Regions from separate parts of the Streptomyces sp. NPDC088794 genome, predicted to be linked through region 2. Evidence: riboswitches for the same ligand, from Rfam matches in the RefSeq annotation. Region 2 holds a riboswitch; each other region holds the start of a gene.
The links. Region 2 has a riboswitch for cyclic di-AMP ahead of ACIP6U_RS33915 (C40 family peptidase). Riboswitches for the same ligand answer to the same signal wherever they lie in the genome.
Positions count from the first base shown of each region.

Region 1: another riboswitch for cyclic di-AMP. It lies ahead of ACIP6U_RS03320 (peptidoglycan DD-metalloendopeptidase family protein); the one in region 2 lies ahead of ACIP6U_RS33915 (C40 family peptidase).
Region 3: another riboswitch for cyclic di-AMP. It lies ahead of ACIP6U_RS48080 (M23 family metallopeptidase); the one in region 2 lies ahead of ACIP6U_RS33915 (C40 family peptidase).

Region 1 is NZ_JBIVKB010000001.1:719,091-729,129, reverse strand. Features, by position in the region: gene ACIP6U_RS03340 (helix-turn-helix domain-containing protein) at 1-222, shown strand, start outside; gene ACIP6U_RS03335 (DUF6126 family protein) at 219-344, shown strand; gene ACIP6U_RS03330 (tyrosine-protein phosphatase) at 375-1,172, opposite strand; gene ACIP6U_RS03325 (alpha-galactosidase) at 1,352-3,430, shown strand; cyclic di-AMP (ydaO/yuaA leader) riboswitch at 3,737-3,906, shown strand; gene ACIP6U_RS03320 (peptidoglycan DD-metalloendopeptidase family protein) at 3,911-4,876, shown strand; gene ACIP6U_RS03315 (SGNH/GDSL hydrolase family protein) at 5,143-5,928, shown strand; gene ACIP6U_RS03310 (TetR/AcrR family transcriptional regulator) at 6,031-6,651, opposite strand; gene ACIP6U_RS03305 (Glu/Leu/Phe/Val dehydrogenase dimerization domain-containing protein) at 6,766-7,944, opposite strand; gene ACIP6U_RS03300 (MBL fold metallo-hydrolase) at 8,211-9,407, shown strand; gene ACIP6U_RS03295 (YhjD/YihY/BrkB family envelope integrity protein) at 9,593-10,039, shown strand, end outside.
Region 2 is NZ_JBIVKB010000014.1:155,280-165,318, forward strand. Features, by position in the region: gene ACIP6U_RS33875 (LuxR C-terminal-related transcriptional regulator) at 1-1,515, shown strand, start outside; gene bioD (dethiobiotin synthase) at 1,583-2,302, opposite strand; gene ACIP6U_RS33885 (adenosylmethionine--8-amino-7-oxononanoate transaminase) at 2,304-3,611, opposite strand; gene bioB (biotin synthase BioB) at 3,604-4,833, opposite strand; gene ACIP6U_RS33895 (8-amino-7-oxononanoate synthase) at 4,980-6,116, shown strand; gene ACIP6U_RS33900 (DUF397 domain-containing protein) at 6,181-6,408, opposite strand; gene ACIP6U_RS33905 (helix-turn-helix domain-containing protein) at 6,418-7,278, opposite strand; gene ACIP6U_RS33910 (ATP-binding protein) at 7,492-7,950, shown strand; gene ACIP6U_RS33915 (C40 family peptidase) at 8,013-8,486, opposite strand; cyclic di-AMP (ydaO/yuaA leader) riboswitch at 8,490-8,688, opposite strand; gene ACIP6U_RS33920 (hypothetical protein) at 9,039-9,347, opposite strand; gene ACIP6U_RS33925 (ATP-dependent Clp protease proteolytic subunit) at 9,355-9,990, opposite strand.
Region 3 is NZ_JBIVKB010000035.1:16,800-26,838, forward strand. Features, by position in the region: gene ACIP6U_RS48055 (MFS transporter) at 1-795, shown strand, start outside; gene lhgO (L-2-hydroxyglutarate oxidase) at 962-2,185, shown strand; gene trmB (tRNA (guanosine(46)-N7)-methyltransferase TrmB) at 2,279-3,190, shown strand; gene ACIP6U_RS48070 (PrsW family intramembrane metalloprotease) at 3,241-4,578, shown strand; gene ACIP6U_RS48075 (aldo/keto reductase) at 4,639-5,595, opposite strand; gene ACIP6U_RS48080 (M23 family metallopeptidase) at 5,720-6,754, opposite strand; cyclic di-AMP (ydaO/yuaA leader) riboswitch at 6,765-6,922, opposite strand; tRNA gene ACIP6U_RS48085 (tRNA-Met) at 7,226-7,299, opposite strand; gene ACIP6U_RS48090 (alginate lyase family protein) at 7,374-8,495, opposite strand; gene ACIP6U_RS48095 (dihydrofolate reductase family protein) at 8,863-9,993, opposite strand.

The DNA.
Region 1 (10,039 bases), on a different contig from region 2:
GGCGAGGAGTGGCTCTACGTCCTCAAGGGCCGGCTGCGGCTGCGCCTCGGGGACACCGCGCACCTCCTCGCCCCCGGCGACAGCGCGCACTTCGACTCCCTCACCCCGCACCGGATCGCGGCCCAGGACCCCGACGGGGTCGAGCTGCTGTTCGTCCACACCCTGCTGCAGAGCCCCACGGCCACGCTGTGCCTGGGCCCCATCACCGGAGAGACGCCATGAGAGACATGGAAGACAAGATCCCGCGCGCGTTGTGGGTGCGGCTGCTCATCTACATCGCCGCCGGGCACGTGTTCGCGGCGTTCCTGTTCCTGCTGTTCGAGGTCGGCGCGGGCGCCAAGTAGTGCCGACCGTCGGCCGGTTGGCCGCCGTGGTCAGTCGAGCAGGCGCTCGCGCAGCCGCTCCCGGATCTCAGGGGTGACGCCCAGGCCCTGCTCCAGGTAGGTGTCGACGTCGCCCCACGTCTCCTCGATGGTGTCGAAGGCCGCCGCCAGATACTCGGCGCGCGCCTCGAAGAGGGGGCTGAGCAGCTCCATGACCTCGGGGGAGTACGCGGACTCGGCACCGCTGCTGCGGCGCACCTTGTAGCGGCGGTGCTTCGCGTTCGACTCCAGGTAGTCGGCGATGATCGCCTCGCGTTCGACGCCCAGGGCGAGCAGCGTCACGGCTATGGACAGGCCCGCGCGGTCCTTGCCCGCCGCGCAGTGCATCAGCGCGGGCACGCTGTCCTCGGCGAGCGCGTGCAGTACGCGTGCGTGCTCGGCGGTGCGGCCCTTGATGATCGTGCGGTAGGAGCTGATCATCCGGTTCGCGGCCTTGCCGTCGCCGAGGATCTCGCGCAGCTGCTCGATCTCGCCGTCCCGGACCATCGTCCAGAAGTCGGCGCCGTGGGCCGGGTCGGTGAGCGGGAGGTTCACGTTCAGCACACCCGGCAGCTCGACGTCCGGGCCCTCCAGCTTCTGGTCGGCCGCGTTGCGGAAGTCGAAGATCGTGTGCAGCCCCAGGGACGAGAGGAACACCGCGTCCTCCGCGGTCGCGTGCGCCAGATGCCCGCTGCGGAACAGCACTCCCTGCCGCACCCGCCGTCCGTCCACCGTCGGCAGCCCGCCCACATCGCGGAAATTGCGGACTCCGGTCAGCTCGGGCTCGGTCGACGGGATCTGCTGCGTCACGGGGGCTCCTCCCAGTCCACCCGGCCGGCGCGGCTCGGCATGATGGCCGACGGGGTGCGTCTTCGACGATACGACACAGGTTCCGGGGGCAATGAGTTGTCCACAGGCGTTGCCTCGGGCGGCACGACCATTGATGATGTTGGTCCTTGGTCGCGTCTGTTGGGAAGTGTGGGAGCTTGATGCTGGAGATCGCCGACAACGGTCGTACGTGGCTCCTCTCGGGGCCGCTGAGCAGTTACGCCGTCCATCTCACCGAGGACGACGTCCTGCTGCATCTGCACTGGGGCCCCCGGATCGAGCTCGCCGACGCCGAGGCGCTGGCCGCGCTTCCGCAGCCCGAGTACCGGGGCTTCGAGTCGCAGCTCGACGGGCGCGAGGAGTACCCCGTCGAGGGCGGCCCGCGCTTCGTCCGGCCCGCCCTGTCGGTGCGCACCGAGGAGCGGCGCGGCACGGAGTGGCGGTTCGAGGCGTACGAGTCCGAAGAGGGCGAGGACGGCGAACTGCGGCTGCGCTTCCGGGACGACGGGCTCGCCATCACCCTGCACTACCGGATGCGGCACGACGTCGTGGAGCGCTGGGTGACCCTCGACAACGAGGGGCCGGTCGTGGAGCTGCTGCGCGCGGACTCGGCGACCTGGACGCTGCCCGACCGCGAGGGCTGGCGGCTGTCGCACCTGCACGGCCGGTGGGCGGCGGAGTCACAGCTGGCCTCGGTACCGCTCACCTACGGCGAGAAGGTCATCGGCAGCCGCCGCGGCCACACCAGCCACCAGCACCTGCCCTGGGTCGCCCTGGACACCGACGCGACCGAGGAGCGCGGTGAGGTGTACGGCTGCGCGCTCGGGTGGTCGGGCTCCTGGCGGATCGCGGTGGCGCAACTCCCCGACGCGCGCGTGCAGATCAACGGTGGCGTCGGGTACGACGAATCCGGGCTGCTGCGTCTCGCGGCGGGGGAGTCCTTCACCACCCCTGTCTTCGCCGGTCTGTGGAGCGACGGAGGCTTCGGCGGCGCGAGCCGTGCCTGGCACGCCTACCAGCGGACGTACGTCATCCCGGACGCGGACCGGGACCGGCCCGTGCTGTTCAACTCCTGGGAGGCCACCGAGTTCGACATCTCCGAGGAGCAGCAGGGCGCCCTCGCCCGGCAGGCCGCGGCGATCGGTGTCGAGCTGTTCGTGGTCGACGACGGCTGGTTCGGCAAGCGTGTCAACGACCGGGCCGGACTCGGCGACTGGACGCCCAACCCCGACCGCTTCCCCGGGGGCCTGAAGCCGCTCGCCGACGAGGTGCACGCGCTCGGCATGCAGTTCGGCATCTGGGTCGAGCCCGAGATGGTCAACGCGGACAGCGACCTGTACCGCGCGCACCCCGACTGGGTGCAGTTCCAACCGGGACGAAAGCGGACGGAGTTCCGCAATCAGCTCGTACTCAACCTGGCCCGGCCGGACGTCCAGGAGTACCTCTGGGAGAAGCTCGACGCCATCCTCTCCAGCGCCCCGATCGACTACGTCAAGTGGGACTTCAACCGCTGCTTCACCGACGCCGGCTGGCCCGGCGAGGCGTATCCGCAGCGGCTGTGGATCGACCATGTGCACGCGCTGTACGCCCTGTTGGACCGGCTGCGGGCGGCGCACCCGGGAGTCTCCTTCGAGTCCTGCTCGGGCGGCGGCGGGCGGATCGACCTCGGGATCATCAGTCGCACGGACGAGGTGTGGACCTCCGACAACACCGACCCGCTCGACCGGCTCGCCATCCAGCACGGCTTCACCCAGATCCACCCCGCGCGCGTGATGGCCGCCTGGGTCACCGACAGCCCCAACACCCAGCTCAACGACCGGGTCAGCTCGCTGCGCTTCCGGTTCGTGAGCTCCATGGCGGGCGTGCTGGGCGTCGGCGGCGACCTCACCCGGTGGACCGAGGAGGAGCTGGCCGAGGCGGGCGACTGGGTCGCCCTGTACAAGGAGATCCGGCGCCTCGTGCAGCAGGGTGACCTCTACCGGCTGCGGGCCCCGCAGGGCGGGCTCAGTGCCGTCCAGTACGTACTCGGGGACGAGTCCGTGGTCCTCGCCTGGCTCCAGGCGCAGAGCTACGGCGAGCCCGTGCCCGCGCTGCGGCTGCGCGGGCTGGACCCGACAGCATCGTACGAATGCCTCGAAACGGGCGAAGTTCACAGGGGTGCCGTACTGCTGCATCACGGACTTCGGACCGGACTGCGCGGCGACTTCGATGCGACGGTTCTCCGGCTCCGTCGCATCTGACTCTTCTGTCCGAATTGGCGCCTTGGTTCGCCTTCGTTCCAACTCGCTCTGGAATAAGGCGGACTGGGGTGGCGTCACGTGAGGAGCGTCATATCCGTGACCGTGCGTGGTTCTGCATGTCCACGTAATGCACGTGCTTTTCAAGGGTGTTTGTGCCTGGTGGCGGGTCCTTAATTCACGCAGGGTGACCGTGAATTCTCACAAGGGATCAAGAGAAACGTATTCACAGGGAACCTCTACTTGTTCCTTCGCGTCCTGGTCGCTTACGTTCGCCACCAATCCGGACGGACGCCCAATCCTGCCGCCGACCGGAGTCCGCACAACTCACCCGTGAACGGCAGGAGCGGGGGACCCACAGGTACAACCGCCTGTTCCGGTCTCCGGAAGAGGCTTGGGGTAAAGCCGTGCCGAAAAGCACGGCCGGGCATCTCCAGCTCGCACCCGACAGCTCACCTCGCAGGCGCCGGAGAGGAATTCGTCATGCCCGCGAAGGGTAAGCACCGCCGCCCCAAGTCCCAGCGCCTGACCCGCACCATCGCCGTCGCCGGCACCGGGGGCGCCGCGCTCGCCCTCCCGCTCATGGGGGCCACCGGCGCCCACGCGGCCACCTCGGAATCGGCTTCCCAGGCGGTTTCGGAAAAGGCCGTCCAGTCGCTTCCGGATGTCGAGAAGACGTCGGTCCAGCAGAAGTCGACGGCACAGAAGTCGGCCAAGAAGAGCACAGCCAACACCCAAGGTGTGCGCACCTATTCGGTGCGGTCCGGCGACTGGCTCGCGAAGATCGCCGACGAGGAGAACGTCACCGGCGGCTGGCAGAAGCTCTACTCGGACAACCGTGCGGCCGTAGGCGACGACCCGTCGCTCATTCATCCCGGTCTGAAGCTCACGCTCGGCAAGAAGGCCGCGACCGGCACCACCGAGTCCGCGCCCTCTTCCTCGTCGTCCTCCTCGTCTTCCTCGAAGAGTTCCTCCTCGGACAGCCAGGCCTCCTCGAACTCGACGAGCACGCAGTCCGCCGACTCCGCCACCAGCTCCAGCGGCTACACCCTCCCGGTCAGCGGCGCCACCATCGGCACCGGCTACCGCGTCGCCGGCAGCATGTGGTCCAGCGGCTATCACACCGGCGTCGACTTCGTCGTTCCGACCGGCACCTCGCTCAAGGCCGTGGCCGCGGGCACGGTCGTCTCCGCGGGCTGGGGCGGCGCGTACGGCAACCAGGTCGTCATCAAGCTGAACGACGGCTACTACGCCCAGTACGCCCACCTCTCGCAGCTCTCCGTCTCGGCCGGCCAGACCGTGACCGAGGGCCAGCAGATAGGCCTCTCCGGCGCGACCGGCAACGTGACCGGACCGCACCTGCACTTCGAGATCCGTACGACCCCCGACTACGGCTCCGACGTCGACCCGGTCGCGTACCTCCGTACGAAGGGCGTCGCCGTCGGCTGACGCACCTCCCGCACCACCTGCCTGACACGCTGCCGAAGGCCGGATCCCGATCCCCGGGTCCGGCCTTCGGTGTGACGTGGTGCCGCCTTCGGCAGGGCGTTCCAGCCGTCAACAGCCGTGGCCGGAAAGCTATTCCTGGTTTGGTGAACACTTTAGGAGTGGCTTATCTCACCGCACGTCAACCCTTTCCTACGGTCGCGTAGGTCACATTCGAAGGTGAATCATGTTCGCTTGTGGCAGACGATTCGAAGAGTGACAGCAGATCAGTGATCGGGTCGTACGTTGCGGTGGGGGACAGCTTCACCGAAGGCGTCGGCGACCCCGGCCCCGACGGGGCGATGGTCGGTTGGGCCGACCGGTTCGCGGTACTGCTCGCGGACCGGGAGCCCGAGGGCCACTTCACGTACAACAACCTCGCCGTACGCGGAAAGCTGCTCGACCAGATCGTGGCGGACCAGCTTCCGCAGGCCCTCGAACTCGCCCCGGACCTGATCTCCTTCAGCGCGGGCGGCAACGACATCATCCGGCCCGGCACCGACCCCGACGAGGTCGCCGAGCGTTTCGAGCTGGCGATCGCCCGGCTCACCGAGTCGGCCGGCACCGTCCTGGTGACGACCGGCTTCGACACCCGAGGCGTCCCCGTGCTGAAGCATCTGCGCGGCAAGATCGCCACCTACAACGGACATGTGCGCGCGGTCGCCGACCGGTACGGCTGTCCCGTGCTCGACCTGTGGTCCCTGAAGACCGTCCAGGACCGCCGGGCCTGGGACGACGACCGGCTGCACCTCTCGCCCGAGGGTCACACGCGTGTGGCGCTGCGCGCGGGCCAGGTGCTCGGTCTCGAGGTGCCGGCCGACCCGGACCAGGCCTGGCCCCCGCTGCCACCCCGCGGCACCCTGGAGGTCCGGCGGGACGACGTGCACTGGGCGCGCGAGTACCTGGTGCCGTGGATCGGGCGGCGGCTGCGCGGCGAGTCGTCGGGCGACCACGTCACGGCGAAGGGCGCGCTGTCCCCGGACGACATCAAGTCGCGGATCGCCCGGGTGGCCTGAACGATGCCAGCGGTGCGGGCCGTGCCGACCTGAAACGGCGCGGCCCACACCGCTGGAGTATGGAGATGGCCGGCCCCGAAGCATGGGGTGACCGGGTGGCTTTCATCGCTCCGAAGCGGTCAACGCCTCCTGCGCGAGACCCAGTTCACGGGCCACCGCCTCGTCCACCCACTCCTGCGCCCGTGCGCGCGGCACCGCGCCGGGGTACGACGTCAGCTGGACGGCGAGCCCGTCGAGCAGGGCCGTCAGGCGCAGGGCCGTGCCGTGCGGGTCGGGGCACCGGAACTCGCCGGCGGCGACGCCCTCCGCGATGACCTCGGCGAGCGCGGCCTTCCACTGCCGGTCCAGGTCCCGGGTGACCTCCCGCAGCGCGGGCTCGCGCAGGGCCGCCGCCCAGCCCTCGATCCACAGCCGCCAGCCCTTGGCCGGGCCGGTCGGCGCGTACCAGCGCACCGCCGAACGCAGTCGACGCAGCGCCGTCGTCCGGCGGCCGAGCAGCTTGCGCAGATGGGCGAGATCGTCCTCGGCGGCGTACGTGAACGCGGCGGCGACCAGCTTCTCCTTCGTGGAGAAGTGATAGAGCACCAGCGCGTTGCTCACGCCGAGCACCGCGGCCACGTCGGCGATCCTCACCGCCGCCACGCCCCGTACCTCGATCTGCTCGATGGCGGCCCGCAGCAACTCCTCGCGCCGCTCGGCCACGCTCAACCGCACTCTCGCCACCCGGTCACCCTATTCCGTTCGCGCAGGACGTTGTCTCCTCGGTGTCGGACCCGGCCCCAACGGGCGACATCGCCGCACCGGTTCGGCACTCACCGCCTACGGGCGGCGAGTTGGTCAGCGGTACCAGCCGAACCGCTCGGCGATCACCGGCAGCCGGTCCGCGACGATGGCGTGGGCGGCGGCCCGCGGGGTCGTGCCGTCGTCCTCCGCGCGGGCCAGCGTCAGGTCGATCAGGGCGCGCATGGAGCGGCGCATGTGCGCGAACGCCTCGTCGGCGTCCGGACCGATGTCGCCGAACAGGGTCCACCACCACCAGGCGTTCGTCCCGGAGTTGACGACCACGTCGGGCAGCACCGTCACCCCGCGCGCGGCCAGCAGCTGCTCCGCCGCCGGCAGGACGGGCATGTTGGCGGCCTCGACGATCCAACGGGCGTTGATCCGCCCCTGGTTCGCCGTGTCGATCGCGTACGAGACGGCCGCCGGCACCAGCACCTCCGCCTCGGCGGACAGCCAGGCGTCGCCGGGCAGTTCGCGGTCGGCCGGGCGCAACACGGAGCGGTCCACGGTGCCGTACGCGTCCCGTGCGGCCAGCAGCGCCTCGACGTCGAGGCCGGCCGGGTTGGCGATCGTGCCCTTGATGTCGGCGACGGCGACGACGGCGAGCCCCGCGCGGGCGAGGAAGCGCGCCGTGGCGCCGCCCATGGTGCCCAGGCCCTGCACGGCGACCCGCGTGCCCGCGTACGGCACGCCCGCCCGGTCCAGGGCCGCCAGCGCCGACTCGGCGACCCCGCAGCCGCCGGCCAGTTCGTCGAGCCCGATGCCGTCCACCTCGACGGCGAACGCGTCCGCGAGCCGCCGCCGGGCCGCCACCTCGTCGTCCAGCAGCGGGTACACGGCCTGGATCGACGAGACGAGCCCCGCCTCGGTCGCCGCCCGGTCCACCAGGTCCTGGGTGAGACCGAGATCCTCGCCGGTGGTCCAGAAGTTCTCGATGTACGGCTTCATGGCACGCAGATAGCGCACCAGCAGGTCGTACGCCCCCGGGTCCTGGGGATCGCAGTCGATGCCGCCCTTGGCGCCGCCCAGGGGGATGTAGCGGCCCTCGGGGTCGTAGTGCAGGGCTTCCTTCATGGTCATCCCGCGGGCGAGCCCGGTGACCTCGTCGAGCGTGCAGTCCGCGCGCATGCGCAGCCCGCCGCTGCAGACGCCCCGAACCAGCCGGTCGACGACCAGGAAGCCCTGGCGGCCGGTGAGGTGGTCGGTCCAGGTGAGCGTCATCAGGGGGGCGGTCATGCGGTCTCCTCGGTGCTCACGGACGAGCGTCTACTGAATCGCTGGTCAGTATCTGGAGCCGGAGCGGTGCATGTCAACGCACGGGGCTGATCGTCGGTGGCGCGTCGGCCTGCGTAAATGTCCGCATACGGGACGTCATGACGTGGTTACGCTCCGCCGTACCTTTGGGTTTTCTTTGGAAACTTCGGGATGCGAAGCCGTCGGTCCGGTGTTGTCGGAGGGGCCGACCATAATGGAATGTCTCACCGTCTCCACCAGGAGGTACTGTGTCCGGTTTCCGTTCCCTGAGCTCCGGGCTCCGCGCGCTGCAGCCCGCGGCCTTCGGCGCGGACCCGAGTGGTGAGCGCCTCGCGCGCATCCGCAGATCGCCCCACTTCAAGGACGGGGTCTTCCAGAACCCCGGCGGCACCGCCCGGACCCGCCCCTCCGGCTCCATGGTCGACTTCGCGAAGGTCTTCTTCGACAAGGAGCAGCGCCCCCGCCGCGCCCCCACGGGCACGATCCCGGTGCACGCGACCACGCTGGCCGACATCGCCAAGCCGCCCGCCACCGGCCTGCGGCTGACCTGGATGGGGCACTCCAGCGTGCTCGCGGAGATCGACGGACACCGGGTGCTCTTCGACCCGGTGTGGGGCGAGCGCTGCTCCCCGTTCTCCTTCGCCGGACCCAAGCGGCTGCACCCCGCGCCGCTGCCGCTGGCCGCGCTCGGCCCGGTCGACGTCGTCGTCATCTCGCACGACCACTACGACCATCTCGACCTGCCCAGCATCAAGGCGCTGGCCGGCACGGACACCGTGTTCGCCGTCCCGCTCGGTGTCGGCTCCCACCTCGAACACTGGGGCGTCTCCGCCGACCGGCTGCGCGAGCTGGACTGGCACGAGTCGACGAGGATCGGCGGCCTCACCCTGACCGCCACACCGGCCCGGCACTTCTGCGGCCGGGGCCTGCGCAACACCCAGCACACGCTCTGGGCCTCCTGGTCCGTCGCCGGGGACGAGCACCGGATCTACCACAGCGGCGACACGGGCTACTTCGACGGCTTCAAGGAGATCGGCGCCCAGCACGGCCCGTTCGACGCCACGATGATCCAGATCGGCGCGTACTCCGACTTCTGGCCGGACATCCACATGACGCCCGAGGAGGGCATGCGCGCCCACCTCGACCTCCAGGGCGGCCGTCCGCACGGCGCGATGATGCCGATCCACTGGGGCACGTTCAACCTGGCCACGCACGCGTGGGCCGAGCCCGGCGAGTGGACGCTGGCGGCCGGCGAGGCGGTCGGGCAGCCGGTCGCCGTGCCCGTCCCGGGGCAGCCGTTCGAGCCCGGGGGAGAGCTTCCCGGGCGGCCGTGGTGGCGCGATGTGTCGCTGCCGCTCACGCGGGAGTGGCCGGTGCCGGAGCTCGCCCCGAACGTCGCCCACGGAGCCGAGGCCGAAGCGCTGGATCTCGTCGAGGAGAGCTGAGCCGAGCCGAGCGGCGTACGGAGAACAGGCGTACATGGAACGGGCTTTGGGGGAACGGCGGTCAGGAGAACGGCCGTTGGGAGGTCGGGCGGGGCGGAGGTGTCCCGGCGCCGCCGGCGCTTCGGCGAAAAATCGGGGTCGTCAGCAGGGCGCATGACACCGCGTTTGTGTGATAGTCGACCTCCATGCCGAAGAAGTCTCCCGAGGCCGCGGACAGCTCGTCCGCGTCGGTACGACTGCGCCGGGTGTTCCGTGACTCACCGGTCGAGCGCGGCTGGCAGCGCGGCCAAGAGATCGAACTGGCCTCCAGGGCGATGGGTTTCGCGGCGCTCGGATTCCTCACGCTGGTGCCCCTGCTGGTCGTCGTCTCCGCTGCCGATCCGGAACACGGGCGGGGCTTCGCCCAGTGGCTGGGGGACGGGCTCGGGGTGTCGGGGAAGGCCCGGGAGCAGGTCGGGGAGCTGTTCGCGCGGCCCGGCCAGGTGCTGCAGACCACGACCGCCTTCGGCCTCGCCGCCCTCGCCGTCTTCGGCCTGAGCTTCGGGGCGGCGGTGCAGACCGGGTACGAGAAGATCTGGGAACTGCCCTCGGCCCGCTGGTACGCCAGATGGCGCCAGGTGCTGTGGCTCGCC
Region 2 (10,039 bases):
GATGCTGCCGATTCCTCACGTGCGCCGAGTCCGGCCGCCGGAGTCTCGCCGGGCCGCCGCAGAGCCCCTGCGGCGCCGGGCGGACCCAGCGGTGCCGAGCGGAGAGCCGCGACCCCCCACCACGCCGACTCCGCCGTCCACCTCCTTGCCCGGGCCACCGAAGCCGCCGTCTACACCGGTGATCTGCGGCGCAGTCGGGAGGCGCTCCGGGTCGCGGGGCGGCTGGGTGTCGGGCCGCCGGGGGCGCTGGGCGGGCTCGCGGCCGCCGTGGACGGGCGGTACGAGGACGCGCGGGAGTTGTTGCGGGCGGCGGCGGGCCACAGCGAATCGGGCGGTGACCCCGCGCTGTTCGTGCACGGCGGCCCCGGCATCGACCCCACGCTCCCCGCGCACGGCCCCGGCGCCGACCCCACGCTCCTCGTGCACGCGGGGATCGCCGCGCTGATGCTCGGGGACCACACCCTCGCCGCCACCGCGACCGTACGGGCCGTCTCCTCGGCGCGGGCCCGGGGCGCGACCGCCACCGTCGCCCAGGCGCTGGAGTTCCGTGCCTACGCCGACTTCTGGACCGGACGCCCGCACGCCGGCGCGGCCACCGCCCTGGACGCCCTGCGGCAGGCCCACGCCACCGGGCAGGACAACGGCGCCTGTCATCTGCAGGCCGCCCTCGCCATGTTCGCCGCCCTCACCGGCGACGAGGACACCTGCCGCGAACGGGCCACCGCCGCACGTTCGTACGCCCTCACCCACGGGCTCGGTCTGGCCGCCGCGCTGGCCCAGTGGGCGCTCGCCTACCTCGATCTCGCGGCCGGCCGTTTCGCCGGCGCCGCGGCCCGGCTGCGCGCGCTCGCCGGGTTCGGTCCTGGACACGGGCACCGGGCCATCCGGCACCTGGCCACCCCGCACTACGTCGAGGCCGCCGCCCGCACCGGCGACACCCGGGTCGCGCGAGCCGCCCACGCCGACTACGACCGCTGGGCCAGCGCCGTCCGCAGCCCGGACGACCTTGCCCTGAGCGCCCGTTGCCGCGCCCTGCTCGCCCCCGGCGCCGAGGCCGTCGAGCACTACCGCGCCGCCCTCGACCTCCACGCCCACGGCACCCGCGACTTCGAACGCGCCCGCACGGAGCTGCTGTTCGGCGGCGCGTTGCGTCGACTGCGCCGCCGTACCGAGGCCCGCGACCGCCTGCACAGCGCCCTGGAGGCCTTCGACTCCTTCGGCGCCCCGCACTGCGCGGCCCAGGCCCGCGCCGAACTCCGCGCCCTCGGCGCCCCCGCAACCCCCGCACACACGGCCGCCGTCGACCCCACCGCCCGCCTCACGGCCCAGCAGCTCCTCATCGCCCGCATGGCCGCCGACGGCGCCACCAACCGCGAGATCGCCGCCCGCCTCGCCCTCAGCCCGCGCACGATCGACCACCATCTGCGGGGTGTCTTCTCGCGGTTGGGGATCCGGTCGCGGATCGACCTGGTGCGGTTGCTGGGTGGAGGTGGTGACAGCAGAGGCACCGCATAGGGCCGCGCGAAGGCTTCGGCGGGCAAGAGCCAGGTGAGGACACCAGGAGGCGTCCCGAAGCGCACCTCTACGGCGCCTCCCGCACCCCGAACGCCTCCGCGTCCCACGTCCCCGACAGTCGCGCCGCCAGCCAACTCGGCGCGGCGGTACGGAAGTCGGTCGGAGGCAGTGCGGCCACCCCGGCGGGCACCGCGCCCAGCAGGGGAGCCCCGGAGACCTCCGGCAGATCCGCCACGTTGCAACGGGACGCCAGATCAGGCGAGTTCGGCCAGCTCCCGATCACCACTCCCGCCAACTCCAGCTCGCGCGAACGGAGTTCACGGGCCGTCAGCTCCGTCGTGTTCAGCGTGCCCAGACCCGCCGACGCCACGACCAGGACCGGCGCCCCGAGCAGTGTCGCCGCGTCCGCCAGCGTGCCGCCCTCCGCGTCGAAGCGGACGAGCAGCCCGCCCGCCCCCTCCACCAGCACCAGATCGTGGTCGGTGGCGAGCTTGGCTGCGGCCTCGGCGACGTCCAGCGGACGCACCGGCGCCATCCCGGCCCGCCGCGCGGCCGTCGCCGGTGCCAACGGGTCGGGATAGCGGGCGAGTTCGGCGGTCGTCACGGCACCCGCGAGCCGCGCGACCTCCGCCGCGTCCCCGGGCTCGTCCGGCCGTACACCCGTCTGTGCCGCCTTCAGCACGGCCACCGAGCGACCGGCGGCGAGCGCCGCGGCGGCGACCGCGGCGGTCGTGACCGTCTTGCCGACCTCCGTGCCGGTCCCCGTGATCACCAGTACCGACGACATCTCATCCCTCCCGCGCGGCCGCGCACACCGCGTCCGCGATCCGCGTCAGATCCGCGTCCCCGGTGACGTACGGCGGCATCGTGTAGATCAGGTCCCGGAACGGCCGCAGCCACACGCCCTCGCGCACCGCCGCCTCCGTGGCCGCCTTCATGTCCACGTCGTGGTCGAGCTGCACGACCCCGATGGCACCCAAGACCCGGACGTCCCGCACACCCGGCAGCTCACGCGCCGGTGCCAGTCCGTCCCGCAGGCCCGTCTCGATCCGTTTGATCTCCGCCTGCCAGTCCTGGCCGAGCAGCAGCTCGATCGAGGCGCAGGCGACGGACGCGGCGAGCGGGTTGCCCATGAAGGTCGGGCCGTGGGCGAGCACCGGGACCTCGCCGCGCGAGATGCCGTCGGCCACGCGCGCGGTGCAAAGGGTCGCCGCCATCGTCAGATAGCCGCCGGTCAGCGCCTTGCCGACGCACATCACGTCCGGCGTCACGGCCGCGTGGTCCGCCGCGAAGAGCGCGCCGGTGCGCCCGAAGCCGGTCGCGATCTCGTCGAACACCAGCAGCACGTCGTGCGCGTCGCACGCCTCGCGCAGCACTCGCAGATACGCGGAGGAGTGGAACCGCATCCCGCCCGCGCCCTGCACCACCGGTTCGACGATCACCGCGGCCAGTTCATCGGCGTGGCGCTCGATCGCCGACCGCAACTGGTCGGCGTACGACTCCTCGTACTCGGTCGGCGGCGGGTCCACGAAGACCTGGCGGGGCAGGACCCCGGACCAGAGTTCGTGCATCCCGCCCTCGGGGTCGCACACGGACATCGGCTGCCAGGTGTCGCCGTGGTAGCCGCCGCGCCAGGTCAGCAGGCGCTGTTTCGCGGGGCGGCCCAGTGAACGCCAGTACTGGAGGCACATCTTGACCGCCACCTCGACCGACACCGAGCCGGAGTCGGCGAGGAAGACATGCTCCAGGCCCTCGGGCGACATGTCGACAAGGTGCTTCACGAGCCGGACCGCGGGCTCGTGCGTCAGGCCGCCGAACATCACGTGGCTCATCCGGCCGAGCTGCTCGCTCGCGGCCTCGTTGAGCACCGGGTGGTTGTAGCCGTGGATCGCCGACCACCAGGACGACATGCCGTCCACGACCTCGTCCGTGCTCCCGTCCGCCCCGCGCAGCCTCAGCCGGACCCCGCTCGCCGACTCCACGACGAGCGGTTCCTGCCGGCCCGGCATGGGCCCGTAGGGGTGCCAGACGTGCCGCCGGTCCAGTTCCAGCAGCTCGGCGACGGGCAGGCCGGGCGGGGCGGGCAGGTCAGGCATTGGGCGCGAGATCCGTTCCGGCACCTCGGCGACGGACCGAGACCAGGTCGGTACGGGGTTCGTTCAGCGCGGCCGCGGACGCAGCAGCAGGCACGGGCTCCGCAGTCGCCGTACCGCAGACATCGCCACCCGCGTGCGACCCGCACCCGACACTCTCGCCGCTCTCGTGGGACCCGCAGCCGCCGCCCGCGTGCGACCCGCAGCCCGCGCCCGCCGTCGCCCGGTGCTCCGGGAGGGTCACCTGGTCGGTGCCCTCCACCTCGAAGCCGGCGTCCGCGATCATCTCCAGGTCGGCGTGGCCGGCCTGACCCTCGCTGGTGAGGTAGTCGCCCAGGAAGATCGAGTTGGCCAGGTTCAGGGCCAACGGCTGCATCGTGCGCAGGTGGACCTCGCGGCCGCCCGCGATGCGCACCTCGGCGTCCGGGCAGACGAAACGGACCATCGCCAGGATGCGCAGGCAGCGCTGCGGGGTGAGGTTCCACTCCTTGGAGAGCGGGGTGCCCTCCATCGGGATCAGGAAGTTGACCGGAACCGAGTCAGGGTCGAGGGCGCGCAGCGAGAACACCACGTCGACCAGGTCCTCGTCGGTCTCGCCCATGCCCGCGATCAGACCGGAGCAGGCGGACAGACCGGCCGCGTGTGCCTTCTGCACGGTGTCGACACGGTCGGCGTACGTGTGCGTGGTCGTGATGTCCCCGTACGTCGCCTCGGACGTGTTGAGGTTGTGGTTGTACGCGTCCGCGCCCGCCGCCCGCAGCCGCTCGGCCTGGCCGTCGGAGAGCAGGCCGAGACAGGCGCACACCTCGACGTCCTCGTTCTGGTCCTTGATCGCCTTGATCGTGTCCGAGACCCGGTCCACGTCACGGTCGGTCGGTCCGCGCCCGGACGCCACCAGGCAGACCCGCTTGGCGCCCCCCGCCAGACCGGCCGCCGCCGCCTTCGACGCCTCGTCCGGCTTGATCCAGGTGTACTTCAGGATCTCGGCCTTGGAGCCGAGCCGCTGGGAGCAGTAGGAGCAGTCCTCGGGACACAGTCCGGACTTCAAGTTGACGAGGTAGTTGAGCTTCACCCGGCGGCCGAACCAGTGCCTGCGCACCTTGCCGGCCGCGGCCACCACATCGAGCACATCGTCGTCGGAAGTGGCGAGGACGGCGAGAGCCTCCTCGCGGGTCGGCAGCTCGCGCCGAAGCCCCTTGTCCACCAGCGTGTTCAGCAGGTCCATGAGAGCCGATCCTGTCCTACGGAGCAGCTTCCGGCCAAGGAGAGTTCGCACAACGAAGGGACTTCGTCGTGTGTGTATTGCCACATCATGGGCTGCGGGACCTGCGGTTAGTGTCTGTCCACTGCCTACAAAAGCCCGGAGGAGCCATGGCGTTCGGCTGGATCGACGAGCAGGCGCTGCTGCGCCGCCGGGCCGGGCTCGTACGGACCCTGCGCCCGCGCCCGGCCGACTCCCCGCTCCTCGACCTCGCGAGCAACGACTACCTGGGTCTCGCGCACCACCCCGAGGTCGCCGAAGGCGCCGCGCGGGCGGCGCACACCTGGGGCGGCGGCTCGACCGGCTCGCGGCTCGTCACCGGGACGACGGAGCTGCACACGGAGCTGGAGCGCGAGCTGGCCGACTTCTGCGGCTTCGAGGCGGCGCTGGTCTTCTCCTCGGGGTACGCGGCCAACCTCGCCGCGGTCACGACCCTGGCCCCGCACGGCTCGCTGATCGTCTCCGACGCGGGCAACCACGCCTCCCTCATCGACGGCTGCCGGCTGGCCCGTGGCACCACGCAGGTGGTCCCGCACACCGACCCGGAGGCCGTGCGCAAGGCGCTGCGCACCCATGAGGGGCAGGAGGGCTCGGCGGTCGTCGTGTCCGACACGGTGTTCTCGGTCGACGGCGACGCGGCCCCGCTCGCGGCGCTCGCCGGGGTGTGCCGGGAGCACGGCGCGGGGCTGCTGGTCGACGACGCGCACGGGCTGGGCGTCCTCGGGGACGGCGGACGCGGCGCCCCGCACGCGGCGGGGCTCGCGGGCGCCGACGACGTGGTCGTGACGGTCACGCTGTCCAAGTCGCTGGGCAGCCAGGGCGGAGCCGTCCTCGGTCCCGCGCGGGTGATCGACCATCTGGTCAACGCGGCCCGTACGTTCATCTTCGACACGGGTCTGGCCCCCGCGGCGGCGGGCGCCGCCCTGGCGGCCCTGGGGCTGCTGCGCCGGGAACCGGAGCGGGCGGCACGCGCGCGTACGGTCGCGGCCGAACTGCACGCACGCCTGACCGCCGCGGGGCACGAGGCGGTACGCCCCGACGCCGCGGTGGTCTCCGTGCGCGCGCCGTCCCCGGAGGGGGCCTTGCGGTGGGCGGCCGACTGCCGTGCCGCGGGGCTCGTCGTGGGGTGTTTCCGGCCCCCCTCCGTGCCCGACGGCATCTCACGGCTCAGGCTGACGGCCCGTGCGGACCTCTCCGAGGCGCAGATCGAACGCGCTGTGGGTGTGATCGGCGAAACGCGACCATGAGTCGGCGTGACACGGCCGTGCGCCGCCGGATACGGAACTGATCAGGTCCGGGACACGGAACCGATCAGAGGTCGAACGCGGCCGTGAAGCCCGCCCAGCTCTCGGGGGAGAAGAGCAGGACGGGTCCTGACGCGTCCTTGGAGTCGCGCACGGCGAGCAGCCCCGCCCAGGGGCCGGAGCGCGACAGCGCCGTCTCGACGCAGTTGTTGGCTCCCGTGCTGTAGCTGCTGCGCAGCCACCGCACACCGTGCGGATCGGTACTGGAAGGAACGTTCCGAGGCAGTGCTGACATGGTGCCTCCTTACGCGCCGTCACCTATCGCGGCGATGTAATCCAACGAGTCCTCGGGTGAAAGGGCATAGATCTGAAGGGTGTTGAAGGCCTCGATGTAGGCCTGGAGGTCTTCTTTCCGTTCGAGGTAGAGGCTACTCGTCAAGTGGTCGAGAACAACCACGTCCAGATCAGAAGTGCTCGAAAATGAGAAGACAACGAAAGGTCCGGTGACGCCGACATGCGCCCCGGCGGTGAACGGCAGTACCTGAAGCCGCACTTGGGGCAGGCGAGCCGCCTCGATGAGGCGGGCCAGCTGGCGTGACATGACGTCAGGGCCGCCGATCTCCCGGCGCAGCACCGCCTCGTCCAGGATCGCGCTGAGTTTCAGCGGCGGATTCGAACGCAGGACGTCCTGTCGAGCGAGCCTCACCTCGACCAGCGCGTCGAGGCGTTCATCGTCCAGACCTCCGACCGCCGCCCTGGTCACCGCCCGCGCGTACTCGGGCGTCTGCAACAGTCCGGGCACCACCGAGGTCTCCAGCGTCCGCATCGCGCTCGCCTGGGACTCCAGGCTGATGAAGTCGCGGTACGTCGTCGGCAGCACCCCGCGGTAGGCGTGCCACCAGTGGTGCCGGCCGCCGCCCTCGTCGGAGCCCGCCAGCATCTGGAGCATCTCCCGCAACTGCGGATCCGAGACGCCGTAGGCATCCAGCAGTAACCGCACATCGGCCGGTTTCACACCGCTGGCGCCGGTCTCGATCCGGCTCACCTTCGACTGATGCCAGCCCACCATCCGGGCCGCCTCACCACTGGTGAGCCCCGACCCGGTGCGCAACGAACGCAGTTCGGCGCCCAGCTTCCGGCGGCGCACCGCGGGTCCGTGCTGCATGGGTCACTCCTTACTCCTTCCGGGCCGCCCAAATACGGTCTCCCGTCGTAGAGTTCACCGCTTTGAGCGACAGATATATGCATATCTTGGTGGATCGCCACCCGTGACCGGCGCGGTAATGGCAGTCTGGCGACGAAGCACCAGTCCGGGACCGTACTCGAACCATCCGCTCTGTGTCGGACCCCGGTCCCGCGGGAAAGGGACGACGTCGCCATGGCAGACCACCTGGAAGCATCCGTCACTCTGCCGAGCGAACCCGCCTCGGTCGCCACGGCCCGCGGTTATGTGGTCTCGACGTTGGCGGAGTGGGGTCTGCCGTCCGACACCGAGGTGGCCGACACCGTCCGGCTCATCGTCTCCGAACTGGCCACCAACGCCGTACAGCACACCTTCGGCCAGTCACCCACCTTCACGGTGGACATCGTGCTGGACCGTGACGAACACCTGCGCATCGGGGTGACCGACAGCCACCCCCGGTTTCCCAAACGCCTGCCGGCCGCTGTCCAACAGGACAACGGCCGGGGCATGGTGATCATTCGGTGGCTGGCCGCGGAGCGCGGCGGCCGGCTGCGGGTGCGGGCCACTCCGGAAGGCGGCAAGACGGTCTCCATCGAACTTCCGTGGACCGTACCGGCGCGGCCGGTCACGACCGCGGGACAGCAGGAGCCGTAGAGCCTGTGTCGTGCCCCGCGAGGGCGACGGCGTGTCAGGGCGCCGTCGCCCCCGCGGGAGAGTCAGCTGACCCGGCCGTACCAGACGCTCTTCGTCCAGATCTTCTGCAGCCGTACCACGTCCCCGGTCTTCGGGGCGTGCCAGATCTTTCCCTTCCCGGCGTAGATGCCGACGTGGTAGACGCTGGAGCCCGAGTGGAAGAACACGAGGTCCCCGGCCTTGCGGCCCTTGGCCGAGATGTGGTGGGTCTTGTTGTACTGCTGGGCCGCCGTGCGGGGAAGCTTCTTGCCCGCCTTCTTGAACGAGTACAGCGTGAGCCCTGAGCAGTCGAAGCGGCGTGGTCCGGTGGCGCCGTACTTGTACGGGGAGCCCTTCTTGGAAGCCGCGATGTGAAGTGCCTTGGTCGCAGGTGTCGCGGCCGCGGCGTCGGATGCGACACCGGGGATCACGACGGAGCCGCCCACTGCGGCGATGGTGAGAGCGGAGGCCGTACTGGCCCGGGCCATCAGCGACGGGACACGATTGAGCGCAGACATGCGCAACCCTTCGTCAGCCGCCTGTGAAGGATGACCTGTCGGATTCGGGCTGACAAAGTTGCCCGGCCGCTGACGCGGCTTCACCCCAAGGGCTGCTCGACCCGGTCATGGCGTGACCGTCCCGGCGACCCGTCGTGCTTGGGTCCTCCACTCCTACCGATGCAATCCTGTCGACCTGTCATCCGGGCGGCGGTAGGACTCGGCGTCCGCCCGGATCGCCCCGCCGCTGCGGCGGGGTCTTGTCGTCAGACAGGGATCTTGACCTATGAATGTCCGAAAAGCCCAACGGAATCGGGGATTTGTGGGGTTACTCACCACTCACCCGTTCGGGTGGACACCCCCGTGTTCGAGCCGGTGTCCAGGGGTGCGCAGCCCCTCGGACCAGCACAGGAACGCCTCATGCGGCCCTCGCATCACGCGCGTTGCGCAACCTTGACGGTCGCCAAGAAGTAGCCGCAACTCCGCCGAACGGGGGTACCTCATTTGGTCCGTTTCGCCCCCGGTCCGGACGTCCCGACCGCACGGCGGACATCCGAACCGGCCACGCCTGCGTCAACTGGCGGAGCTCGGCGGCAGAGTGAGCCGCGCCGTGCGGCGCTCGCCGCCCAGCACCCGCAGCGCCCGCGCCAAGGTGGGGGCGTGCACCTCGGCCTCGCCCCGCTGGTGCATCAGCGCCAGCGCGTCCCGTAGTTCCGCCGCCTTGGAGACCAGCGCCTGCGCGGCCCGCAGTCCGCGGTAGGTGTCCCCGTCCCGCGCCGGGTTGATCCGGCCGAGCAGGTCGACCACGTCGAGATAACGGTCGATCAACTCGCCCTCGGCGCGCGTCAACGCGGGCAGCGGCGGCAGCTCGGGTGGGAGCACCGGCGGCTCACCTCCCCGCGGGCGGGGTGAGCGTGGTCTTGCGGGTGGAGACGATCCGGTCCACCAGGCCGTACTCCAACGCCCCCTGCGCGTCCAGGATGTTGTCCCGCTCGATGTCCTCGTGCACCTGCTCCGCCGAGCGGCCGGTGTGCCGCACCAGCAACTCCTCCAGCAGGTCGCGGGTCCGCATCAACTCCTCGGCCTGGATGGCCAGATCGCTCGCCTGTCCCTCGACCGGCCCGGAGAACGAGGGCTGATGGAGGACCACCCGCGCTCCCGGCAGCGCGAGCCGCTTGCCCGGCGTGCCCGCGGCCAGCAACACCGCGGCGGAGGAGCCGGCCTGGCCCAGGCAGATGGTCTCCACGTCACAGGTGACGAACCGCATCGTGTCGTAGATCGCCGACATCGCGGTGAACGAGCCGCCGGGGGAGTTGATGTACAGCGAGATGTCCCGGTCCGGGTCCTGGTACTCGAGGTGCATGAACTGCGCCATCACGTCGTTCGCCGAGACGTCGTCGACCGGCGTCCCGAGAAAGACGATCCGCTCCTCCAGCAGCTTCGAGTACGGATCCATCGTCCGGCCCCCGGAACTGGTGCGCTCGGTGAACTCGGGCAGGACATGGCGGGCGGTGGGTCGAGTCATGGGTGCCCCCTCCTTCTGCGTCTGCTGTGGCCGACTGCGTCTGTAAAAA
Region 3 (10,039 bases), on a different contig from region 2:
GAGGCGGCGCCGCTGCTGCTCGGCTCGTACTCCGACGAGGTCGGCAGGGCGCTGTTCGGCGCCTCCGCCGAACTGACCCGGCTCGCGGGCTGGATGGCCTTCGACACGGGGCAGCAGGAGGCGGCGCAGCGGTACTACATCCAGGCGCTGCGGCTCGCCCGCGCGGCGGCGGACGTGCCGCTCGGCGGGTACGTGCTGGCGTCGATGTCGTTGCAGGCGACCTATCGGGGCTTCGGCGACGAGGGCGTCGATCTCGCGCAGGCCGCGCTGGAACGCAACCGGGGGCTGGCGACCGCCCGCACCATGAGCTTCTTCCGGCTCGTCGAGGCACGGGCACACGCGCGTGCGGGTGACGCGGTCGCGGCCGGTGCGGCGCTCAAGGCGGCGGAGGGGTGGCTGGAGCGGTCCCGGGAGGGCGACAACGATCCGTCCTGGCTGGGGTTCTACTCCTACGACCGGTTCGCGGCCGACGCGGCGGAGTGCTATCGCGATCTCAAGGCGCCTCGGCAGGTACGGCGGTTCACCGAACAGGCGTTGTCGAAGCCGACGGAGGAGTTCGTGCGGTCGCACGGGCTGCGGTTGGTCGTCTCGGCGGTGGCCGAGCTCGAGTCGGGGAACCTTGACGCGGCTTGTGAGCAGGGGGTGCGTGCGGTGGAGGTGGCCGGGCGGATCTCTTCGGCTCGGACCACCGAGTACGTCAAGGATCTTCTGCATCGGTTGGAGCCCTATGGGGACGAGCCGCGGGTTGTCGAGCTGCGGGAGCGGGCTCGGCCGTTGTTGATGGCTCCGGCGTAAGGGTTCCCACGCGTCTGCCGGGTGCCTGTGATCTTTTGACCGCAGGCCCTGGAGGGTTGCCCGCGCCCACGCGGCGGAGCCGCACATCGAAACAGTCCCGCGCCCCTTGCGGGGCACTGCACATCCCCGCGTTTGAAGTGGCTGTCAGTGGCGCAGTGCACTATCGATGGTGGAGGTGGTGTCGGTGACGTCCCGGATCGCTTATGACTGTGATGTGCTCGTGGTCGGCGGGGGCATCGTCGGGCTGTCGTCGGCGTATGCGATCACGCGGGCGGCGCCCGGTACACGGGTGACCGTGCTGGAGAAGGAGCCGGGTCCCGCCCGGCATCAGACCGGGCGGAACAGTGGGGTCATCCACAGCGGGGTCTACTACCGGCCGGGCTCGCTGAAGGCGCGGTACGCGGTGCGCGGGGCCGCCGAGATGGTGAAGTTCTGCGCCGAGTACGGGATCGCGCACGCCGTCACCGGGAAGCTGATCGTCGCGACCCGGCGGGACGAGCTGCCCCGCCTGCACGCGCTCGTGCAGCGCGGCCGGGAGAACGGGATTCCGGTACGGGAGCTGGGCGCCCCCCAGATCGCGGAGTACGAGCCCGAGGTGCGCGGCCTGGCCGCCATTCACGTCGGGACGACCGGGGTGTGCGACTTCGTCGGCGTCGCCCGGCAGCTGGCGCACGCGTCCGGCGCGGAGATCCGGTACGGCTCGCGGGTCGTCCAGGTGGACCGGCGCCCGGAGCTGGGGGTCGCCGTCCGCACCGCCCGCGGGGACGTCATCCGCGCACGCGTGCTGGTGAACTGCGCCGGGCTGCACTGCGACGAGGTGGCACGGCTGACCGGGGACGACCCGGAGATGCGCATCGTGCCCTTCCGCGGCGAGTACTTCGCGCTGGCCCGGCCCGAGCTGGTGCGGGGACTGGTGTATCCGGTACCGGATCCGGCGTTCCCGTTCCTCGGGGTGCATCTCACCCGGGGGATCGACGGCGGCGTGCACGTCGGCCCGAACGCGGTCCCGGCGCTGGCCCGGGAGGGGTACGGCTGGGGGGTCGTACGGCCCCGGGAGACGGCCGGCACGCTGGCCTGGCCGGGCGCGTGGCGGATGGCCCGGCAGCACTGGCGGTACGGGGCTGGTGAGCTGCGTAGATCGGCGTCCAAGAGGGCGTTCACGACGGCGGTCCGCAGATTGTTGCCGGCGGTGACTCCGGACGACCTGGTGCCGTCGACGGCCGGGGTGCGTGCGCAGGCGGTGCTCCGGGACGGCACGCTGGTCGACGACTTCCTGATCAAGGAGGGTCCGCGGACGGTCCACGTACTGAACGCCCCCTCCCCGGCGGCCACGGCGTCCCTGCCGATCGGCCGGGAGGTGGCACGGCGGGCACTGGCGGTACTGGACTGAGCCGGGGCGCTGCGCCTGCCCCCGGCGGGGTCACCGTGCCGACCCTCGTTCCCCGTACAACTCCCACCCCGGCACACGTAAAATCGACGCACTGTGTCTGAGTCACCCCATACCCCCGAACCCCTCCGCCCTGCGGCGCACGCCGATACGGAGGGCGCCCCCACGCACCCCCACACCCCCGGCGTCTCCCTGCGCCACACCCGGGCCAAGGGGGAACCCCGGTTCCCCGACGGGCCCATGCCCGATCCCGCCGGGTCGCACTTCGAGCGGCGGATCCGTAGTTTTCAGCCGCGGCGGAGTCGGGTGACCGCCGGGCAGGCGGACGCGTTGCAGCGGCTGTGGCCCAAGTGGGGGCTGGACATCGACGGGCAGCGGACGCTGGATCTCGGCGAGTTGTTCGGGAACGCCAACCGGGTCGTGCTGGAGATCGGCTTCGGCATGGGTGAGGCCACCGCGCAGATGGCCGCCGCAGAGCCGGGCACCAACATCCTCGCCGTGGACGTGCACACCCCCGGCCAGGGCAATCTGCTGAACCTCGCCGACCAGAGCGGCCTGCCCAACGTCCGCGTCGGCAACGGCGACGCCATCATCCTGCTGCGCGAGATGCTCGCCCCGGACGCGCTCGACGGGCTGCGCGTCTACTTCCCGGACCCGTGGCCCAAGAAGCGGCACCACAAGCGGCGGCTGATCCAGCCGGAGTTCCTGGACCTCGCCGCGAGCCGCATCAGACCCGGCGGCATCGTGCACTGCGCGACCGACTGGGAGCCGTACGCCGAACAGATGCTCGACGTACTGACCGCGCACCCGGAGTTCGAGAACACCGCGTCCGACGGCGGTTTCGCGTCGCGTCCGGAGTTCCGGCCGCTGACCCGTTTCGAGGGCCAGGGGCTGGAGAAGGGTCATGTCGTGAACGACCTGCTCTTCCGTCGCGTACAGCATCGCGAAGAGCCCAGTGACCAGGACCGCGAGAAGCGACACAACTACCAACCCCCCACCGGCGCCTGAAGCCTCCGCGGGCAGCGCGGGCAGCGCCCTCCCTCGTTAGGGTCAATGCCGTGGCCACGTGTCCCCCGTACCCGACGAATCCGCCGTACGCCGGCGATCCCGCCGGCGGTGCGCTCGGACACGCCCACTGGTGGCAGCGCAGGTGGGTGCGGTACGGCGCGCTCAGTACCCTGCTCGCGCTCTCCGGGCTCGTCATCCTCGCCCTGGTGCGTCAGCAGACCGGCACCGAGGGGTTCCTGGTCGGACTCGGCCTCGCCGTGCTCCCCGTGCCGCTCCTCATAGCCGCCTTCCGCTGGCTCGACCGCGTCGAACCGGGACCGTGGCGCAATCTGATCTTCGCCTTCGCCTGGGGCGCCTGCGCGGCGGCGCTGATAGCGATCGTCGCCAACAGCTTCGCGACCAGATGGATCGCGACGGCGACCGCGGACCCCTCCAGCGCGGACACCCTCGGCGCGACGGTGATAGCGCCGATCGTCGAGGAGTCGGCCAAGGCCGCGGCCGTCCTGCTCCTCTTCCTGTTCCGGCGCCGGGACTTCACCGGGATCGTCGACGGGGTGGTGATAGCCGGCATCACCGCCACCGGCTTCGCGTTCACCGAGAACATCCTCTACCTGGGCACCGCCTTCGGCACCGACCAGCTGACCGGCGACCGCGGCATCGCCTCCGTCACCGCGGCGACCTTCTTCGTCCGCATCATCATGTCGCCGTTCGCGCACCCCCTCTTCACCGTCTGCACGGGCATCGGCTTCGGCATCGCCGCGCTCTCGGGGGACCGCCAGCACCTGCGCCGCGTCCTCGGCCCGCTGTCGGGGCTGCTGCTCGCGATGGGCATGCACGCGATCTGGAACAGCTCGTCGACGTTCGGCGAGTACGGGTTCTTCGGGGTCTACGCCGCGTTCATGGTGCCCTCGTTCGGGCTGCTGACCTGGCTGGTCATCTGGACCCGGCAGCGCGAACTGCGGACCGTGCGCGAGGAACTCCCCGCCTACACCATGGCCGGCTGGCTCACCCCCGCCGAGCCGTTCGCACTCGGCTCCATGCGCGCCCGCCGCCTCGCCCGCGACTACGCAGCCCGCCACTACGGCAAGCCCGCGGCAAGGGCGGTCGCCCAGTACGAGGCGTACGCGACCTCCCTGGCCTTCCTACGGCACCGGGGGCGCCGCGGCCGGGCCGGCGCCGACTTCGTCGTACGGGAACGAGAACTGCTCGCCGAGCTGTGGCGCCGCAAGGACGTGGCCCGCCCGGCGCTGGACTACGCGGCCAGGACGACGGCCCCGCCGGTCGCGGTGACCGCCCCGCCCTGGCCGGTGTACGGGGTGTACGGGTATCCGGCGCAGCCCGCCTATCCGGCATCGCCGTACCCCGCGTACAACCCGTATCAGCCGTAGACCAGGGATCGCGCAGGTCGAGGGCCGCCCGGATCGAGGATCGCCCAGCTCAGGGACCGATCAGGCCGACGCCCGCGTCAAGCGGTCGATCTCCGTCTCCGTCAGGGTCAGGTCCGCCACCGCCAGCAGGGCCGGCAGCTGCTCCAGCGTGCGCGCGGACGCGATCGGCGCGGCCACCGTCGGCTGGGCGGCGAGCCAGGCCAGGGCCACGGTCGCCACCTGGGCGTCATGGGCGGCGGCGATCTCGTCGAGGGCGGTCAGCACCCGCTGCCCCCGCTCCGACTCCAGGTAGGCGCCGGCGCGGCCCGCCCGCGCGCTCTCGACCGTCGTACCGGGCCGGTACTTGCCGGTGAGGAAGCCGGCGGCCAGGCCGAAGTAGGGGACGGCGGCGAGGCCCGCCGTGGCGGCGATGTCCCGCAGCTCGCCCTCGTAGGTGTCGCGGGAGACCAGGTTGTAGTGCGGCTGGATGGCCACGTACCGGGCGAGGTCCTCGCGGTCGGAGAACTCCAGGGACTCCCGCAGCCGCTCCGGCGTGATGTTGGAGACGGCGATGTTGCGCACCTTGCCCGCCCGCACCAGCTCGTCGAGCGCGCCGATGATCTCCTCGACCGGGATCTCGGGCTGGTCGAAGTGGGTGTAGTAGAGGTCGATGTAGTCGGTGTCCAGGCGGCGCAGCGAGGCGTCGGCGGCGGCCTTGATGTTGGCGCCGGACAGGCCCTTGTACTCGGGGTGCTGGCTGACCTTGGTGGCGATGACGACGTCGGCGCGGTTGCCGCGGGCCTTGACCCACTTGCCGATGATCGTCTCGGACTCGCCGCCCGAGTTGCCCTCGATCCAGGCCGTGTAGGAGTCGGCGGTGTCGACGAAGTTGCCGCCGGCCGCCGCGTAGGCGTCCAGGACGGCGAAGGAGGTCGCCTCGTCCGCCGTCCAGCCGAAGACGTTGCCGCCGAGGGAGAGGGGGAAGACCTCGAGGTCGGAGGAGCCGAGCTTGCGCAGAGAAGCAGAGGAGGACGTCATGCTTCACATCAACGCCGGCCCCGGAGACCGGTCTTCCGCCGGAGCCGCAAAGTTCCCGTAAACAAGCGGAGTCCGCTGTTCCGGGAACCTGGCGATGTGTCGGTGTCTGCCGACGACTACTGCCTCAGGGGGTGAGGCCCTTGCTGCGCAGCCACGCCATCGGGTCGATCCCGTCGGCCTGGCCGCCGGGGTGGACCTCCAGGTGCAGGTGCGCCCCGGTCACGTTGCCGGTGGCGCCCACACGGCCGATGACATCGCCGGTGGCGACCTTCTGGCCCACGCTCACGCCGATCGACGACTGGTGGCAGAACCACAGCTCCGTACCGTCGTCGAGGGTGAGGATCGTGCGGTAGCCGTACGAGCCCGCCCAGCCGGCCTCCGTGACCGTGCCGCTGTGGATGGCCTTGATGAGCGTGCCCGTGGGGGCGGCGAAGTCGAGGCCCGTGTGGTAGCCGGAGGACCACAGGGAACCGGCCTGCCCGAAGGTGCCGGTGATCGTGTACGAGGCGACCGGCAGCCGGTACTGCGTGGCCAGCTCCGCCAGCTTCGCGGCCTCGGCCTTCTTCTTGGCCTCCGCCTCCGCCTTCTTCTTCGCGGCGGCGGCCTTGGCGGCGGCCGCCTTCTCCGCCTTCGCGGCGGCGTCGTCGACCTGCTTGGAGAGGGAGGCCTCGGTGGCGTACTGGACCTTGCTGTCGACCTGAACGCGCTGCGACTCGGCCTGCGCCATGATGCGGTCGCGCAGCACCTCGCCGGCGTCCTTGGTGCCCTGCGCGGTCTCGCTGGAGGTCACGCCGACGCTGCTGAGCGCGGTCGGGGACCCCTTGGCGGGGCTGGGGGTCTCGCCGAAGACCGAGCCGACGTTCGGCAGGTCGGGCACGGAGATGGAGACCGGCGGCTTGCCGGTGTTGGCGCTGGCCATGCCGCCCGCGCCGACGGCGGCTATGACACCGACGCCCAGAACCGTGGAGCTGCGGGCGAGTCCTCCGCCGCGCTGCTTGGAGACGCGGTGGCGACCGCGGTTGGGGCGGACGGAATCCTCGGTGGGGTTCCATTCCTCCCAAGGGCCCTCGTCGGTGCGGTATCCGCCGTAGCCGAACGTCTCGTTGTCACGCTGGCTCGGCACGAACGGGGCCGCCGGGGCAGGGGGGTTGGACGCCACCTGGGCGTACTCCTTCCTTCCTTCTCGCCTACCGGGTTAGCTGACGGGTTCGGAGCAGGAAGGTCTCCTACGCGCGTAAACCGGTCGTGCGTACACGACGGACTACTTGCGATTCACCCCAAGTTGGTGGTTCCCCGGTTCCCTTGCGGGATTCGGCACGTGCGCACGGAGCCGACTCTTGTGACGGCTGGGACGACCGCGCTGCGTTATCGAACGTTAATAGACACGGGGCAGGGATTCCAAGCTGTTCGGCTTGATCATTAACGTTTTCACGCAGGACGTTCAGGCCATGACCGGTGAAAATCGGGCGAGTTGACCAAGCCTGTGAATCCACACAGGTATTGACGGGATGTCAGTTGTTGGGCGGAGGGCGTTCGCCTGCTCACCGGGCGTGACAACGGTCGGAAAGCCGAGCGGGAAATGACTCAGGGCCGGAGTCCGATGATCCGGACTCCGGCCCTGGGCCGTTAGTAGCGGGGACAGGATTTGAACCTGCGACCTCTGGGTTATGAGCCCAGCGAGCTACCGAGCTGCTCCACCCCGCGCCGTTGTGTTCTCCACTGTACGCCATCCGCGGGACGGGAGTGACCAAGGAGCGGTCGGGGAGCGGCCGGGCCGGTCAGGCCGCCGGGTTTCCGGCGTGGGTCAGGGTCTCCCAGGAGACGAAGAGATCGTCGGTACCGGCCGGGCGGGTCTCCTCGGCCAGCTTGTGGGCGGCCGGGACGGAACCGCCGAGCCGGTCCTCCAGGTGGTTGAGGGCGACCTCCAGGTCCGGACCCATGTTCCGGTCGACCTTGCCGCCGCACAGCCACGCGGGCGGGTTCTCGCCCAGCTGGTAGCGGGCGTGGAACGCGAGGGCCGCGGTCAGCCGGTCCTTGACCTCGCCGTACAGGTCGACGCCCTGGTGCCAGGCCGTCTCGGCGATGTGAGCGGTGGCGGCGAGCGAGTAGCCGACGTGCTTGAAGTTGCGGCAGGTCTCCTGCGCGACGCCGTCCTTGTACGTCCCCTGCTTGAACCAGTACGTCGTCAGCTTCTGCGGCGTGTTCATGGTCGAGCCGGCCACGGTGAGCGGCACCTTGCCGTCCTTCTCCAGATAGAAGTAGGCGGGCACGCGGTCGCGGAAGCGGGCGAGGGCGGCGTCGAAGGCCTTGTGGTCGTTGGTGAAGACGGCGATGCCGATCGCCGCGTCGGTCATCGCGAGGTCCCAGTTGCCGTTGTAGTCGGGCAGCTTCTCGGTGACGTACGGCTGATAGGCGGTCCGCAGCATCTTCTCGAACCGCGCCACCCGGTCCGCCGGCCACCCCGCCCCCGGCGCGTACCGCACGATCTCCGCGGCCCGCGCCCACGTCGACCCGGCCCACGCGGTCTGCAGCCCCGCGTCCTCCTCGGAGTGCCGCTTGATCTTCGCCGACCAGGCGTCCATGATCTCCCGCGCCTTCAGCGCGTGCTCCTGCTTGCCGGTGACGCTGAAGAGCAGTGCCTGCGTGTACGCGGCGATCGCGTCCTCCCGCTCCTCCACGCACCCCTGCGCGACCTTGCCGCCCCAGGGACAGTCGACGTTCTCGTACGGCTCGGGGCGGTACTTGTACGACCCGTACTTGCTGTCCCGCATCTCCAGGAACGCCTTCAGCCACGGCTGCTTCCCGGCGGTGACGTTCTTTCGTACGGAGTCCAGCTGCGCCTTGCTGACGAGCACGCCGGGGTGGGTGAACGTGGCGTCCGGGGGGAGGGCGCGGGCCATGGTCCGGGTACCGGTGTCCGTGCTGCCGCACGAGGCGACGGTCACGGTGAGAAGGGGCGCGATCAGGAGCACGGCGGCTCGTTTTCGGGATGGCCTCACTGGTACCAGTACCTCCGCGTATGTCCACTCCGGGTCACTCGCAGCGTGACCCTTCGGGGTCTTGGGCGCAGGATCTGTTGGGCCGATCGGACTGTGGGGGGCGTTGGTGTGGGCGTCCGTTCTGGGGGCTGCCGCCCCCAGGCCCCCGCTTCGGCCTGGACGGCCTCGTCCTCAAACGCCGGACGGGCTGAGAAGATCCGGACCCGGCCTTGAGATGTGCCGACCGGCGCGAGAGCGGGACCGACCGGCGCCGAAACGTGCTGGCCGCTCAGGCCGACAGGTGGCGGTTCGGTTGCTTCGCCCGCTCCTCGTACTCCGGGATCACGACCACCTCGACGCCCTGCCCCGCCAACAACCCGTTCCCGTCCGCCGCCGTCACGAATGTGTCCGGCTCGCGCCAGGCCGTCACCACGCGGCGTACGCCCGCGTCGAGGATGAGCCGGGCGCAGGGCTTGGGGCGGGAGGCTCGGTGGGCGCAGGGTTCGAGGCTGCTGTAGATCGTGGCCGACGGGAGGCGGGGGTCCGTGGGGGCGAGTTTCGCCAGGGCCGCCTCCTCCGCGTGGACCACCGGGTCGCCGCCTTCGCGGGAGTGGCCGCGGGCCAGCTCCGTGCCGTCGGCGGCGACCACGACCGCGCCGACGCTGAAGGCGGTGGTGGAGGGCGGGCAGTGGGTGGCCAGTTCGCAGGCCAGGCGGAGCCAGTGGTGGTCGGCGGCGGTGGGGAGCGGGCCGGTGCCGGGGGCGGTGGGCTCGTAGCGCATGAGGACGACGTCCTCGATCTGCCGGGTTTCGAGGAGGCGGAGGCGGCCGGCTTGGTAGGGGCCGGGGCCGAAGAGGCGGGGCGCGGTCGGGGTGCCCACGAAGAGCGGGGACAGGACCAGGTGGAGTTCGTCCGCGAGGCCCTCCTGGAGCAGCTGGGTGTGGATCGTGCCGCCGCCCTCGACCATGAGGCGGTCGATGCCGCGCGCCTCGTGCAGGTGGGTGAGGAGTCGGCGCCAGTCCAGGTCGGGGCCCAGCGGGACCACGTCGGCGGCGATGCCCAGGGCGTGCGCCCGGTCGGCGCCCTTGTCCGTCGTGTACAGGACCTTCTCGCCGCCCGTGTGCCAGAAGTTGGCGGCCGGGTCGAGTTCGCCGGTGCCGCTGACGGTGACCTTGAGGGGGTACTCCGGCCGGCCCGACGCCACGCGAGCGGCGCGGCGCTCGGGCGAGTTCACCAGCAGGCGCGGGTTGTCGGCGCGGATCGTGCCGGCGCCGACCAGGATCGCGTCGACGGACGCCCGTACCTCGTCGACCCGGTCGAAGTCGGCCGGGGAGGAGAGCAGCAGACGCTCGGGGCCGGTGTCGTCGAGATAGCCGTCGAGGGAGACGGCGGCGGACAGCAGGACGAACGGGTGGGGCATCGACGCGCTCTCTCTGCGAGGCGGGGCTGGGTGTACGGGACTCGGT